Regions from separate parts of the Actinacidiphila reveromycinica genome, predicted to be linked through region 3. Evidence: riboswitches for the same ligand, from Rfam matches in the RefSeq annotation. Region 3 holds a riboswitch; each other region holds the start of a gene.

Region 1 (4,510 bases), 1.2 Mb from region 3:
CACTGTCCTCCGAGGGATGAAGGTAGCCACACGATGCAGATCAGCCCTGCGACCGAGGCGGACGCGGAATGCCTGTCGATCCTTCTCGGAGAGATCGAGAAGTACTACGGCGGCGAGCCCGTACCGGTCGATCCGGAGCAGATTCGCCACGCGCTCTTCTCCGACCGGCCGGTCGCGACCGTCCTCGTGGCCCGCGACGGTGACACCGTGCTGGGGCTCGCGTCCTACAGTTTTCTCTGGCCTGCCGCCGGTGCGGACACCTCCCTCTATCTCAAGGAGCTGTACGTACGGCCCGACGCCCGCCACGGGGGCGTCGGCCGCGCACTCATGTCCGAGGTGCGCAACGTCGCCGCCGCATCAGGCTGCTCCAGGATCGAATGGACCGCCGACGCCGACAACCCGTCCGCCCTCGCGTTCTACGAGGCACTCGGAGTCGAACCGAAGGACGGGAAGGTCTTCTACCGGACCACCCGGTAGATTCGTCCGCGCGATGGCCAGGGCTACCCCCTGCATGGCGCCCGGTGGTGATTGTGACTGGCACCAGCCCCCGTTCGCCGAGCACATGAGTGCAGATCGCAGACGTCCTCCCGGTTCCGGCTGTCCACCCGGCGTCGGCGGCCCGTACCGTTGAAGACGGCAGCCTGACAGTTGCGGCCGCCGGCGGAGAGGACGGTACGGCTGTGGACAGACGACAGTTCCTCGGGGTGTTCGCGGTTGCCGCAACGGAACCAGGAGCACTGTCCGGGATCGCCGAAGCGCGACAGAGCATCGACACTGCCCTGACCGGCTCGGACGCGGGGGATCTCGCGTACCTGGAAGGTGCGTTCGAACGCCATCGCGGCGGCTATCGAGGCCGTCCCCCTACCGCCGTCCTCGGACAGATGCGCGACGACGTGGACCTGCTCCGGGATGTTCTCCACCGCCCGCACCCGGCAACCACCCGCACGCAACTCGCCCGTACGGCCGCCGGAATCACCGGCTTGGTGGCGATCATTCAGCATGACCGCGGGGATCAGCGCGAAGCTCATCGCTGGTTCGCCACCGCCGAGCGGGCCGCCAGCGAGTCCGGCGACCGTCACATGCTCGCCTGGACCCTCGCACGCCACGCGATGGTGCCGCTCAACTACGGAGCTCCGGAAGCAGCCGCCGCCCTGGCGATCCAGGCTCGCGTGGCAGCCGGGCGAACCCCCTCCGCATCGGCGGCGCTCGCCGCCGCCGTGAGCGCCCGGGCACTTGCCGCGAACGGTGACCGCCAGGGGGCCCTGCGCGGAGTGGCCGACGCTCGTACCATCGCTGGGCGGCTGGACGGGTCCCAGGCCGCCGACAGCTGGTTCGGTTACCCGCCGCAGAAGCACCACGTCCACCTCTCCCAGGCGTTCACCCTGCTGGGCAGCACGAAGGACGCCTACGCCGAACAGGACGCCGCCGTCGCCCTCACACGGACGCCCTCCGTGATGACCCGAGCCCTGTTGGACATCGACAAGGCGACGTGTCTCAGCGTCGAGGGAGACACGGCGCATGCCGCCGAAGAGGCCGCCGGAGTATGGGAGGCACTGCCACCTGCGTACCGCGGTGGACTCATCCAGGAACGGACGGTGGCCCTCTGCGACACGATCTCCGACACGGCCCCGGACCTGGCCCGACAACTGCGGGTGACCTTCGTCTAGGGCCTCTGGGCGGCTGCGGTCCCGACGCTCGTCGGCCGACCGGTCCGACGACACCATGGCCCGGACGACGACGGTACCGCCGGCAACCCGCCGCCCGCAGGGGGGCGATGACGCCGGAGACCGGCCACCCTGGGGGTGGCGGGGCAAAGCCGCAGGCAGGCGTGGTTGACGGGGTTTCCACGGGCGTGGTGAACTGCCGGGAGCCATACGGCGGCAGGAGAGGAAGTCGGTGCGAATCCGACGCGGTCCCGCCACTGTCACCGGGGAGTGCACTCCCGACCCTGTTGGTCACGGCCGGCCCCGCCGGCTGGAAGGCCCGGGAGTGCGTGGATCCGGGAGCCAGGAGACTCTCACCGCCGGTCACGTCGAGCCAGGGCGCGGACCCTGAGTGAGGACCTCGCGATGCCCCGCACGCACGCGGCAGCCGCCCCTTCGGGCGCCGAGCCCCGGATATCCCGGACATGAGCCGTGCCGACCGCGCCTTCGCCTACGGCGCCGCACTCGGCTTCCTCGGCGACCTCCTGATCGGCGATCCGCGCCGCGGCCACCCGGTGGCCGGCTTCGGGCGGGCCGCGGGAGCCCTGGAGAAGCTGATGTGGCGCGACCACCGCGGCACCGGTGCGGCGTACGCCGCCCTGTGCGTGGGCGGCTCGGCCACCGCGGCCGCCCTCGCCGAGCGCGCCGCCCGGGACCGCCCGGTGCTGCGCGCCGCGCTGACCGCCGCGGCCACCTGGTCCGTGCTCGGCGGCACCTCGCTGGCCCGGGAGGCCCGCGCCATCGGCGCGGCGCTGGAGGCCGGCGACCTGGCCGCGGCCCGGGCCCGGCTGCCGCACCTGTGCGGGCGGGACCCGGCCGCGCTGGACGCCGACGCGCTCGCCCGCGCCGTGGTCGAGTCGGTCGCCGAGAACACCTCGGACGCGGTCGTCGGCGCGCTCGTGTGGGGCGGGCTGGCCGGGGTGCCCGGGCTGGTCGGCTTCCGCGCCGCCAACACCCTGGACGCCATGGTCGGCCACCGCTCCCCCCGCCACCTGCGGTTCGGGTGGGCCGCCGCCCGGCTGGACGACGCGGTCGGCTACCCCGGGGCCCGGTTGACCGCCGCGCTCACCGCGCTGGCCGGGCCGTACCCGCGCAGCGCGCTGGCCACCGCGCGCCGCGACGGGCCGCTCCACCCCTCCCCCAACGCCGGTCCGGTGGAGGCCGCGTTCGCGGGAGCGCTGCGCATACGGCTGGGCGGCACCCTGGCGTACGGCGGCCGCACCGAGCACCGTCCGGTGCTGGGTGCCGGGTTCCGTCCGCCGGGCCCGGCGGACATCGGCCGCGCCATCCGGCTCTCCCGCCGGGTGGGCGCGCTCGCACTCGGCGCGTCGGTGCTGCTGTCGGCGGCGCGCGGGGCACGGCTGCCGGCGGCGGGGCGGGGCGCCGGACCGGCTCCGGTCACGGGCCGCTCCACGGTCCCGGACGGAACCACGGTCGCGGGTCGGGGCGTGGGCTCGGGTCGAGTGCCGGGCTCGGGTCGAGTGCCGGGCTCGGGTCGAGGGCCGGGCTCGGGTCGAGTACCGAACTCGGGTCGAGTGCCGGGCTCGGGTCGGGCCCCGACCGCGGATCGGGTCCGGGCCGTCGCGCGGGCCACGGGACCGGCTCCGACCGCGGAGGGTGCCCGATGAAGGGGCTGATGGTCGCCGGGACCGGGTCCGACACCGGCAAGAGCGTGGTGACCGCCGGGATCTGCCGCTGGCTGACCCGCCAGGGCCTGCGGGTGGCGCCCTTCAAGGGCCAGAACATGTCGCTCAACTCGTACGTGACCCGCGAGGGCGCCGAGATCGGCCGGGCACAGGCGATGCAGGCGCAGGCGGCCCGCGTCGAGCCCTCGGCGCTGATGAACCCGGTGCTGCTCAAGCCCGGCGGCGACCACCGCAGCCAGGTCGTGGTACTCGGCAAGCCCGTCGGCGAGTTGAGCGCGCGCGGCTACCACGGCGGCCGGCAGGCCGAGTTGCTCGGCACCGTGGTGGAGTGCCTGGAGGAGTTGGGCCGCACCCACGACGCCGTGGTCTGCGAGGGAGCCGGCAGCCCCGCCGAGATCAACCTGCGCCGCACCGACATCGTCAACATGGCCGTGGCCAGGAGCGCGGGCCTGCCGGTCGTGGTGGTGGGCGACATCGACCGCGGCGGCGTCTTCGCGTCGTTCTACGGCACGACGGCCCTGCTCGCGCCGGAGGACCAGCGGCTGGTCGCGGGCTACCTGGTGAACAAGTTCCGCGGTGACGTCTCGCTGCTGCGGCCCGGCCTGGACATGCTGCGCGGGCTGACCGGCCGTCCCACCCTCGGCGTGCTGCCCTTCGCCCACGGCCTGGGGATCGACGAGGAGGACGGGCTGCGGGTGTCGCTGCGCGGCGCGGTGCGTGAGTCCGCGGTCGAACCGCCGTACGGGGAGGAGGTGTTGCGGGTCGCGGTGGCCGCGCTGCCGCTGATGTCGAACTTCACCGACCTCGACGCGCTCGCCGCCGAACCCGGCGTCGTGGTGCGGTTCGTGGACCGCCCGGACGAACTCGCCGACGCCGACCTGGTGGTGCTGCCCGGCACCCGCGGTACCGTCCGCGCGCTGGAGTGGCTGCGCGAGCGCGGCCTGGCCGAGGCGGTCCGCCGGCGCGCCGCGCAGGGCCGCCCGGTGCTGGGCGTCTGCGGCGGCTTCCAGATCCTCGCCGAACACATCGAGGACGACGTGGAGTCGCGGGCCGGGGCCGTCCCCGCGCTCGGGCTGCTGCCGGCACGGGTCCGCTTCGCCCGGGAGAAGACGCTCGCCCGCCCGGAGGGCACGCAGTACGGCGAGCACGTGCGCGGCTACG
Region 2 (4,510 bases), 1.7 Mb from region 3:
CAACGATCCGATTGAATCCTATGCACGTTCGTGGCACCGTATGCCACATGGCACCGTGTGCCACGAATTGCGGTGTGCGGGCAGAGACCTTCCAGACGAGGAGTGACCGTGGTGAACCACTCGGAGGACGCCCCCGAGGAGTCGCGGACCGCCGCCGACGGCGACGGCCGGGCGGGGCCGGGAGGCGGCTGGCAGCCGGCCGAGATCGCCGCGCTCGCGGTGGTCGCGCTGGCCGGCCTGCTCGCCTCGCTGACCCAGTCCCTGCTCATCCCGGTCCTGCCGAAGATCACCACCGACCTCGGCAGCTCCACCGGCGACGTGCAGTGGCTGCTGACGTCCACGCTGCTGGTCGCCTCCGTCGCGGTGCCGGTGGCCGGCCGGCTCGGTGACCTGTACGGCAAGAAGGCCGCGCTGATCGGCTCGGCGGCCGCGCTCTGCGTCGGCTCGCTGGTCTCCGCGCTCAGCGACAGCCTGGTGCCGATGATCGTCGGCCGCGCGATCGTCGGGGTCTCCATGGCGGTGATCCCGCTCGGCATCAGCCTGCTGAGCACGATGCTGCCGCGCGCACGGGCCTCCGCGGGGATCGCCCTGGTCAGCGCGATGCTGGGGATCGGCGGGGCGCTCGGTGTGCCGCTGGCCGCCTGGATCGGCGAGCACACCGACTACCACCTGCTCTTCTGGATCTGCGCGGCCGGCGGCGCGCTGTCGGTGGCCGGCACCTGGCTGCTGCTCACCGAGCCGGCCGGCCGCTCCGTCGGCCGCCTCGACGTGCCCGGCACGGTGGTGCTCGCCGGCGCCCTGGTCTGCCTGCTGCTGCCGCTGAGCCAGGCCGCCGGCTGGGGCTGGTCCTCGCCGACGACCATCGGGCTGCTGGTCGCCGCGGTGGTGCTGCTCGTCGCCTTCGTGCTCTGGGAGCGCCGCGCCTCCTCGCCGCTCGTCGACGTCGTGGTGAACTCCGCGCCGTCGCTGCTGCTGACGAACATCGCGTCCACCTGCGTCGGCTTCGCGCTGTTCGCCACGCTGATCGGCACCGCCTCCTACGTGGAGGCACCGCGCGCGACCGGCTACGGATTCGGGTCGTCCGTGGTCGTGGGCGGCCTGTGCCTGCTGCCCAGCGGCCTGGCGATGCTCGTGCTCTCGCCGGCCTCGGCCGCCATCACCAACCGGGTCGGGCCGAAGATCACCCTGGCCATCGGCGCGACGATCGTGGCCGCGGGCTTCGTGGTGCGCATCGTGCTCACCGGCCACCTGTGGGAGGTCATCCTCGGTACCAGCATCGCGGGCGCGGGCACGGGCATCGCCTACGCGGCCATGCCGGCGCTGGTCAACCTCGCCGCGCCCCGCTCCTCGCTGGCGGCCGCCAACGGGCTGAACACGCTGTTCCGTTCGGTCGGCAGCTCGCTGGCCAGCGCGGTGGGCGGCACGCTGTTCGCCTCCCAGGTGGTCGTGCTGGCCGGGCAGGCGATGCCGTCCCTGCACGCCTACCGGGTGCTGTTCGGGATCTGCGCGGGCGCCGCGCTGCTCGGGGCCCTCATCGCCCTCACGGTGCCGGCCGCCCAGGAGCGGGAGGAGGCGCCGCGGGCCGAACCGGCCCTGGCCTGACCGGCCCGTCCGGCCCGTCCGGCCCGTCCGACCCCGCCGTCCCGCCGTCCCGCCCCGCCGTCCCGCCTGGTGGGAGGGCGGGGGTTCCGGGATGTGGGCGGCGGCGGGCCGTCGGCACCCGGGCGTTCTATGCTTGCGGGTGCAGCTGGTTCGCCCTGCCCGCCAGGCATCGGCGTCGCAAGAGGGAACCCGGTGGGAATCCGGGACTGCCCCGCAGCGGTGAGTGGGAACGAGCGCCGTCATACGCACTGGGTCCGGACCGCGGACCTGGGAAGCGACGGCCAGTAGGTGTCTGCCCCCGGCAGGCGTGCCCGCGAGTCCGAAGACCTGCCCGTTGCCCGTACGCGACCGATCGCGTGCGGAAATCCCGGTGACCTCGTGGGCGGGTCGGCGTGGACAGCAGGTGGAGGAGCACCCCCGGGTGCGTCCTCTCCCCCTCGTTCGCCGCCTTCGCGCCCGCGTCCCGTCCCCGGGATGCCAGGGAGACATCTCGCGAAGGAGAGTTCCGTGTCAGCAAAGCCCGCAGCCGCGGCAGCACGGGCCACCGTGTACGGCTACCCCCGCCAGGGACCGCACCGGGAACTGAAGAAGGCCGTCGAGGGCTACTGGAAGGGCCGCGTCACCGCGGACTCCCTCCGGCGGACCGCGGCCGACCTGCGCCGGTCCAACTGGACCCAGCTCGTGGATGCCGGCATCCACGAGGTGCCCACCGGCGACTTCTCGCTCTACGACCACGTCCTCGACACCAGCGTCATGGTCGGCGCCGTGCCCGAGCGGCACCGCGCCGCCGTCGCCGCGGACCGGCTCGACGGCTACTTCGCCATGGCCCGCGGCACCCAGGACGTCGCTCCGCTGGAGATGACGAAGTGGTTCGACACCAACTACCACTACCTGGTCCCCGAGCTGGGCCCGGACACGGTCTTCGCCGCCGACTCCGCCGCGCAGGTCGGCGCGCTGCGCGAGGCCCTGGCCCTCGGCCACGACGCCCGGCCGGTCCTCGTCGGCCCGGTGACGTACCTGCTGCTCGCCAAGCCGGCCCCGGGCGCGCCGGCCGGTTTCGCACCGCTCGCCCTGCTGGACCGGCTGCTGCCGGTGTACGCGGAGGTGCTCGCCGACCTGCGGGCGGCCGGCGCGGCGTGGGTTCAGCTCGACGAACCCGCCCTGGTCCAGGACCGCACCCCCGCGGAACTGGACGCCACCGCCCGCGCCTACCGGCGGCTCGGCACCCTGGCCGACCGGCCGAAGCTGCTCGTCGCCTCATACTTCGACCGGCTCGGCGACGCGCTGCCGGTGCTGGCCGGCGCGCCGGTCGAGGGCCTGGCGGTCGACTTCACCGGCCCGGCCGCCGCGAACCTCGACGACCTCGCGGCCACCGGCGGGCTGCCCGGCAAGCGGCTGGTGGCGGGCGTGGTGGACGGCCGCAACGTCTGGATCAACGACTACGAGAAGTCACTCGCCACCCTGGCCACCCTGCTCGGCCTCGCCGACCGGGTGGACGTCGCCGCGTCCTGCTCGCTGCTGCACGTGCCGCTGGACACCGCGCCCGAGCAGGACATCGACCCGCAGGTGCTGCGCTGGCTCGCGTTCGCCCGGCAGAAGACCGCCGAGGTCGTCACGCTCGCACGCGGCCTGGCCGAGGGCACCGACGCCGTCGCCGCGCTGATCGCGGCGAACCGCGCCGACCTGGCGTCCCGGGCCTCCTCCCCGATCACCCGTGACCCCGCCGTCCGCGCCAGGGTTGCCGCGATCACGGACGCCGACGGCCGCCGCGCCCCGGCGTACCCGGAGCGGGCCGCGGCCCAACGCGCGCGCCTGCGACTGCCGTTGCTGCCGACGACCACCATCGGGTCGTTCCCGCAGACCGCCGGGCTGCGCACCGCCCGCGCCGACCTGCGGGCCGGCCGGATCGACGAGGCCGGCTACGAGGAGCGGATCCGGGCCGAGATCGGTGAGGTCATCTCCTTCCAGGAGCGGACCGGCCTGGACGTCCTGGTGCACGGCGAGCCCGAACGCAACGACATGGTGCAGTACTTCGCCGAACGGCTGACCGGCTACCTCGCCACCCGGCACGGCTGGGTGCAGTCCTACGGCACCCGGTACGTGCGTCCGCCGGTCCTGGCCGGCGACATCTCCCGCCCTGGGCCGATGACCGTGCGATGGACGCGGTACGCGCAGTCGCTCACCGCGCGGCCGGTCAAGGGCATGCTCACCGGGCCGGTCACCATGCTCGCCTGGTCGTTCGTCCGCGACGACCAGCCCCTCGGCGACACCGCCCGCCAGGTGGCACTGGCGCTGCGCGACGAGGTCACCGACCTGGAGGCTTCCGGCACCGCCGTCATCCAGGTCGACGAGCCGGCGCTGCGCGAGACCCTGCCGCTGCGGGCCGCCGACCGTCCGGCGTACCTGGCCTGGGCCACCGAGGCGTTCCGCCTCACCACCGCGGTGGCCGGTCCGGCGACCCAGATCCACACGCACATGTGCTACGCGGAGTTCGGCGACATCGTGCGGGCCATCGACGACCTCGACGCGGACGTGATCAGCCTGGAGGCCGCCCGCTCCCACATGCGGGTGGCGGCGGAACTGGCCGGCCACGGCTACCCGCGCGAGGCCGGGCCCGGTGTCTACGACATCCACTCACCGCGGGTTCCGGACGCGCAGGAGGCGGCCGCGCTGCTGCGCGAGGGCCTGGCGGCCATCCCGGCGGAACGGCTGTGGGTCAACCCGGACTGCGGGCTGAAGACCCGCGGCTGGCCGGAGACGAGGGCGTCGCTGGCGAACCTGGTCGCCGCGGCCAGGACGGTCCGGGCGGAGCTGCCGGGCTCAGCCGGCCAGGGGGTGGTCCCGGCCGACCGGTGACGGTTGGGGCGGGCCGGGGGCGCCGGACGGCGTTCCCGCCCCGCCCCGCCGC
Region 3 (4,510 bases):
CGCGTTGGAGAACGCCGCCAAGCGCGGGGTGAACGTCGAGGTCACCATGACCAACGACGACAACGAGTACGCCGACGAGTTCGACGCCCTCACCGCCGCCGGCGTCCACGTGCGCACCTACGCCTACACCGCGTCGCTCTACATCCACGCGAAGGCGATCGTCGCGGACTACGGCACCAGCGCCGCCACGGTCGACGTCGGCTCGCAGAACTTCTCCAGCGCCTCGCTCAACAAGAACCGCGAGTTGGGCTTCATCACCACCTCGGCGCCGATCATCTCCGGGATCAACACGGCACTCGCCTCCGACTACGCGGGCGGCACCGCCTGGTCCTGATCCGGCGGGCCGCAGGCTGCCGACCCCTCCCACAGCGGCCGCATCCCGTAGCGACCCCCTCCTGTGGCGGCACTCCCGAACGGCGTCGCGGGCGGCCGGGCGGGAGGGCCGCCCGCCCGCCGGATACCGCTCGCGCGCCCCGCGCGACCCCGCCGTGCGCGAGAATTCCCGAGCACCGCGGATCGACACGGTACGGCGCGACACGCTACGGCGCGGCGCGGCGCGACACCACGCGGCGCGGTACGACGTGCAAGCGGACGCACCGGACAAGGAGCTGATCGGATGGCCACCGCCGACCTCGACGGAACCGCCCTCACCTACCAGGTGACGGGCACGGGACCGCGTTTGCTGTTCCTCAACGGGTCCGGCGGGACGCTCGTCGAGGCCGCCCCCCTGCTCCTGCGCCTGGCCGGCCGCTTCGAGGTCGCCGCCTTCGACCAGCGCGGCATCGGCCGGTCCGCGGCCGCCTCCGGGCCGTACGCCATGGCCGACCTCGCCGCGGACGCGGCGGCGCTCGCCGACCACCTCGGCTGGCCGTCCTTCCGCGTGTTCGGGATCAGCTTCGGCGGGATGGTCGCCCAGGAACTGGCCGTCACCCGGCCGGAACGGATCGAGCGGATGGCGCTGCTGTGCACCTCGTCCGGGGGACCCGGCGGCTCCTCGTACCCGCTGCACACGCTGGGCGAACTCCCTCTGGAGGAGCGGCAGGCCCGGTACGCGGGCATCCTTGACACCCGCTTCACCGCGGAGTGGCTGGCCTCCCGCCCCGGCGACCGCGCGGTGGTCGAGTCGATGCGCGGGCGGCTGGCGGCCGGCAAGCCGGCCGCGGTGCGGCTGGGAGAGGAACTCCAACTCCGGGCCCGCGCCGCGCACGACGTGTACGACCGGCTCCCGGCCGTCACCTGCCCGACGCTGGTCGCCGCCGGGCGCTACGACGGCATCGCGCCGGTCGCCAACAGCGAGGCGGTGGCCCGGGCGATACCGGGCGCCGAGTTGCGGGTCTTCGAGGGCGGGCACATCTTCCCGTTCCAGGACCCCGAGGCGCTGCCGGCGGTGATCGACTTCCTCGCCCGGTGACGGCCCCGCGGGACTAGGACGACATCCCGCCCGAGCCGGCGCGTGCCGCGGCGCCCCAGCGGCGCTCGACCTTCGCGAACCGCCAGTAGGCCAGGGCGCAGGCCCAGACCACGACGAACAGGCCGACGATGACGTAGCCGACGTTGTCCAGGCTGATACCGGAGATCCAGTCGGTGGCGCCGTTGGTGAAGCCGGCGTTGTCGTGCAGGACGCCGACGAGTTCGATGGTGCCGATGACGAAGGCCACGGCGATGGACAGGCCGGTGATCGTGAGGTTGTAGTAGACCTTGCGGACCGGGTTGGAGAACGCCCAGTGGTACGCGAAGTTCATGAAGGTGCCGTCGAGGGTGTCGAACAGGCTCATGCCGGCGGCGAACAGCAGCGGCAGGCACAGCACCGCGTACCAGGGCAGGCCGGAGGCGGCGCCGGAACCCGCCATCACCATGAGGGTGACCTCGGTGGCGGTGTCGAAGCCGAGGCCGAACAGGACGCCGACCGGGTACATCTGGCCGGGGTGGCGGATCGACTTGGTGAGTCGGCCGAGCAGGCGGTTCATGAAGCCCCGGCTGTCCAGGTGCTTCTCCAGCTCGTGCTCGTCGAAGTTGCCCGCGCGCATCTCCTTGAACACCCGGTAGATGCCCAGCAGGGCGACGAGGTTGAGGGCGGCGATGAGGTAGAGGAAAGTCCCCGAGACGCTGGTGCTGATGACGCCGAGGGTGACGTGCGTCTCGGAGTCCTCGTTCATCAGGGTGCCGGCGATCTTGGCGCCGCCGGCGATCATGCCGGCCATGGCGACGACGATCGAGGAGTGGCCGAGGGCGAACCAGAAGCCGACCGAGACGGGGCGCTGCCCGTCGGCCATCAGCTTGCGCGTGGTGTTGTCGATCGCGGCGATGTGGTCGGCGTCGAAGGCGTGCCGCATGCCGAGGGTGTAGGCCGTGACCCCCAGCCCGACGCCGAACGCCTGCTTGCCGACGGTGTAGTGGTGCGGCGCGACCATCATCACCAGGATGGCGAACGCCGCGGCGTGCAGGGCGGCGATCGCGGCCAGCAGCACGCCGGTGCGTATCCAGTCGGCGCGTGCGAATCGGTGGGCGACGGGCCCGGGGGAGGGCGTCCCCGCGGGCGGTCCGGCGGGCGACGGCGGGTTTTCGGGCAGGGTCATACCGGGGCAGCCTCTCCAGCACCTCGTGGACAGTTCGTCGTGCGTGCCGTGGCCGGTCTCCTGGCTTACGGGTCCGACGTCGCCGTCCTCCGCCTTCCCAGCCGCCGAAACGGCCAGTGGCGTCCACCCCCTGCGGGGCGGAACGAGCACGGTGACTTCCCGATCACAGTGGCGAGGGCCGCACCGGTTTCCCACCGGTTTCCCGAGCACCACGGCCCGGCCAGCGTAGATGCACACGTCAGCCGACTGCAACGGGGTCTCAACGGGCCCGGTGCGCGCGGCGGTCGGGACCGCGTGCCCCGGTGACGTCACGGGCGCCGACGGCTGGCACGATGTCGCCATGGCCCGGATGCCCGCCCTCCGCCTTGTGCGCTCAGCCGTGTTCGCGGCCGTGTGCACGGCGATGAGCGGCCTCGGCCACGCGATGATGTCCGGCGCCGGGGTCCCGGTCTGGGCTCTGCTGTACGCGTTCGCCGGGGTCACCGCCCTCGCGTGGTGGGCCTTCGGGAGGCGGCGCGGCGCGCCGGTGATCCTCGGCGGCAGCCTGGCCACGCAGTTGGGGCTCCACTGCGTCTTCCTGCTCGGGCAGTGGGTCGGCGCCGCTCCCTCGGCCGTGCCCGACCCGGCGATGCCCGCCACGTCCTCCATGCCCCCCATGCCTTCCATGCCTTCAATGCCGTTCATGCCGGGCATGGGGATGGCCGCGCCGGGCCCGGGCGGCACCGGGTCCATGGCGGGGCCGGGCGGCGGCATGGCCATGCACGAGTGGTCCCCGGGCATGCTCCTGCTGCACGCCGCTGCCGCCCTGGTGTGCGGCCTGTGGATGTGGCGGGGCGAGGTCGCCCTCCACCGGATGATCCGCTCGCTGGCCTGGGTACTGGCCGCTCCGCTGCGGTACGTCCTGGCGGTGTGCGGGATCACGCTGCCGCCGCTGCCGCGCGTGCGGGCCGGCACCGTGCCGCCTCTGCGGCCCGCCGAGGTGCTGCTGAGGCACGCGGTGGTGCGGCGCGGGCCGCCGCCGCTCGTCGTCCTGATCTGACAGGCGCCCGCCACCGGCCGGTTGTCCGGCCGCTCCGACGGCCGCAGCGCCGGTATGTCCCGCTGCCCCCGCGGCCGGCTTCGCGCCGCCCCGGCACCGCGTGGACCGTACCGGACCCTGATCCCGTCGGCCTGCCCGGCACCACGCCGCCGCGTCAGCGCGTTCGTGTGCGTACGCCTTCACCGGTCCGCGCGTCCTCACCAGCGCGTGCACGCCGCCGTGTACGGCACCCCGTGTACGACGCCTCCGTGTACGACGTCCCGTGCGCGACGTCCCGCGTCCGACGACCGCGGCGCGCGCGAAGGGCGGGCCGCCCGTCGGCGGGACCGCGTGCCGTGATCACGGCCGGTCCCGCACGAGCGAAGGACCCGAGAACATGACCCCTGCCCGGAACCCCCGGGGCGACCGGCCGCCGGTCGCACGTGACGACGCCCAGGTGACCGCCTGGGCCCTGGCCGCCGGCCGCGGCGACGAGGAGGCGATCGAACACTTCGTCCGGGCCACCCGCGCCGACGTCCGGCGCTTCGTCGCCCACCTGACCGCTGACTTCTCCGGGGCCGACGACCTCACCCAGGAGACGTACCTGCGGGCGCTGTCCGGCCTGCCGCGGTTCGCCGGGCGCTCCTGCGCCCGCACCTGGCTGCTGTCCATCGCCCGCCGTGTGGTGGTCGACCGCTACCGCTACGACGCGGCGCGGCCCCGGACGTCGGCAACGGACGACTGGCTGGAGGCGGCCGAGCGGGCGCAACCCGCCCACGGACCCGGCTTCGACGAGGGCGTCGCCCTGTTGGACCTGCTGAGCACGGTGGACCGCGGGCGCCGGGAGGCGTTCGTGCTCACCCAGCTCCTGGAGTTGCCGTACGCCGAAGCGGCCGCCCGCACCGGGTGCCCCGTG

The links. A riboswitch is a leader RNA that binds a small molecule or an ion and turns the genes downstream of it on or off. The one in region 3 is predicted to bind cobalamin.
Region 1: it holds a riboswitch for cobalamin, as region 3 does, so the genes downstream of both, RVR_RS06845 (cobalamin biosynthesis protein) here and nicT (Nickel transporter NicT) in region 3, are expected to answer to the same signal.
Region 2: it holds a riboswitch for cobalamin, as region 3 does, so the genes downstream of both, metE (5-methyltetrahydropteroyltriglutamate--homocysteine S-methyltransferase) here and nicT (Nickel transporter NicT) in region 3, are expected to answer to the same signal.

Annotation. Positions count from the first base shown of each region.
Region 1 covers NZ_AP018365.1:1,608,111-1,612,620, forward strand. Annotated here, with positions in the region: gene RVR_RS06835 (GNAT family N-acetyltransferase) at 34-477, shown strand; gene RVR_RS06840 (NsdA family TPR-like regulatory protein) at 567-1,667, shown strand; cobalamin riboswitch at 1,887-2,017, shown strand; partial or broken gene RVR_RS06845 (cobalamin biosynthesis protein) at 2,129-3,091, shown strand; gene RVR_RS06850 (cobyric acid synthase) at 3,328-4,510, shown strand, end outside.
Region 2 covers NZ_AP018365.1:1,185,625-1,190,134, forward strand. Annotated here, with positions in the region: gene RVR_RS05015 (MFS transporter) at 109-1,602, shown strand; cobalamin riboswitch at 1,732-1,951, shown strand; gene metE (5-methyltetrahydropteroyltriglutamate--homocysteine S-methyltransferase) at 2,110-4,458, shown strand.
Region 3 covers NZ_AP018365.1:2,841,463-2,845,972, reverse strand. Annotated here, with positions in the region: gene RVR_RS11685 (phospholipase D-like domain-containing protein) at 1-334, shown strand, start outside; gene RVR_RS11680 (alpha/beta fold hydrolase) at 617-1,411, shown strand; gene nicT (Nickel transporter NicT) at 1,425-2,576, opposite strand; cobalamin riboswitch at 2,610-2,805, opposite strand; gene RVR_RS11670 (hypothetical protein) at 2,917-3,615, shown strand; gene RVR_RS11665 (sigma-70 family RNA polymerase sigma factor) at 3,992-4,510, shown strand, end outside.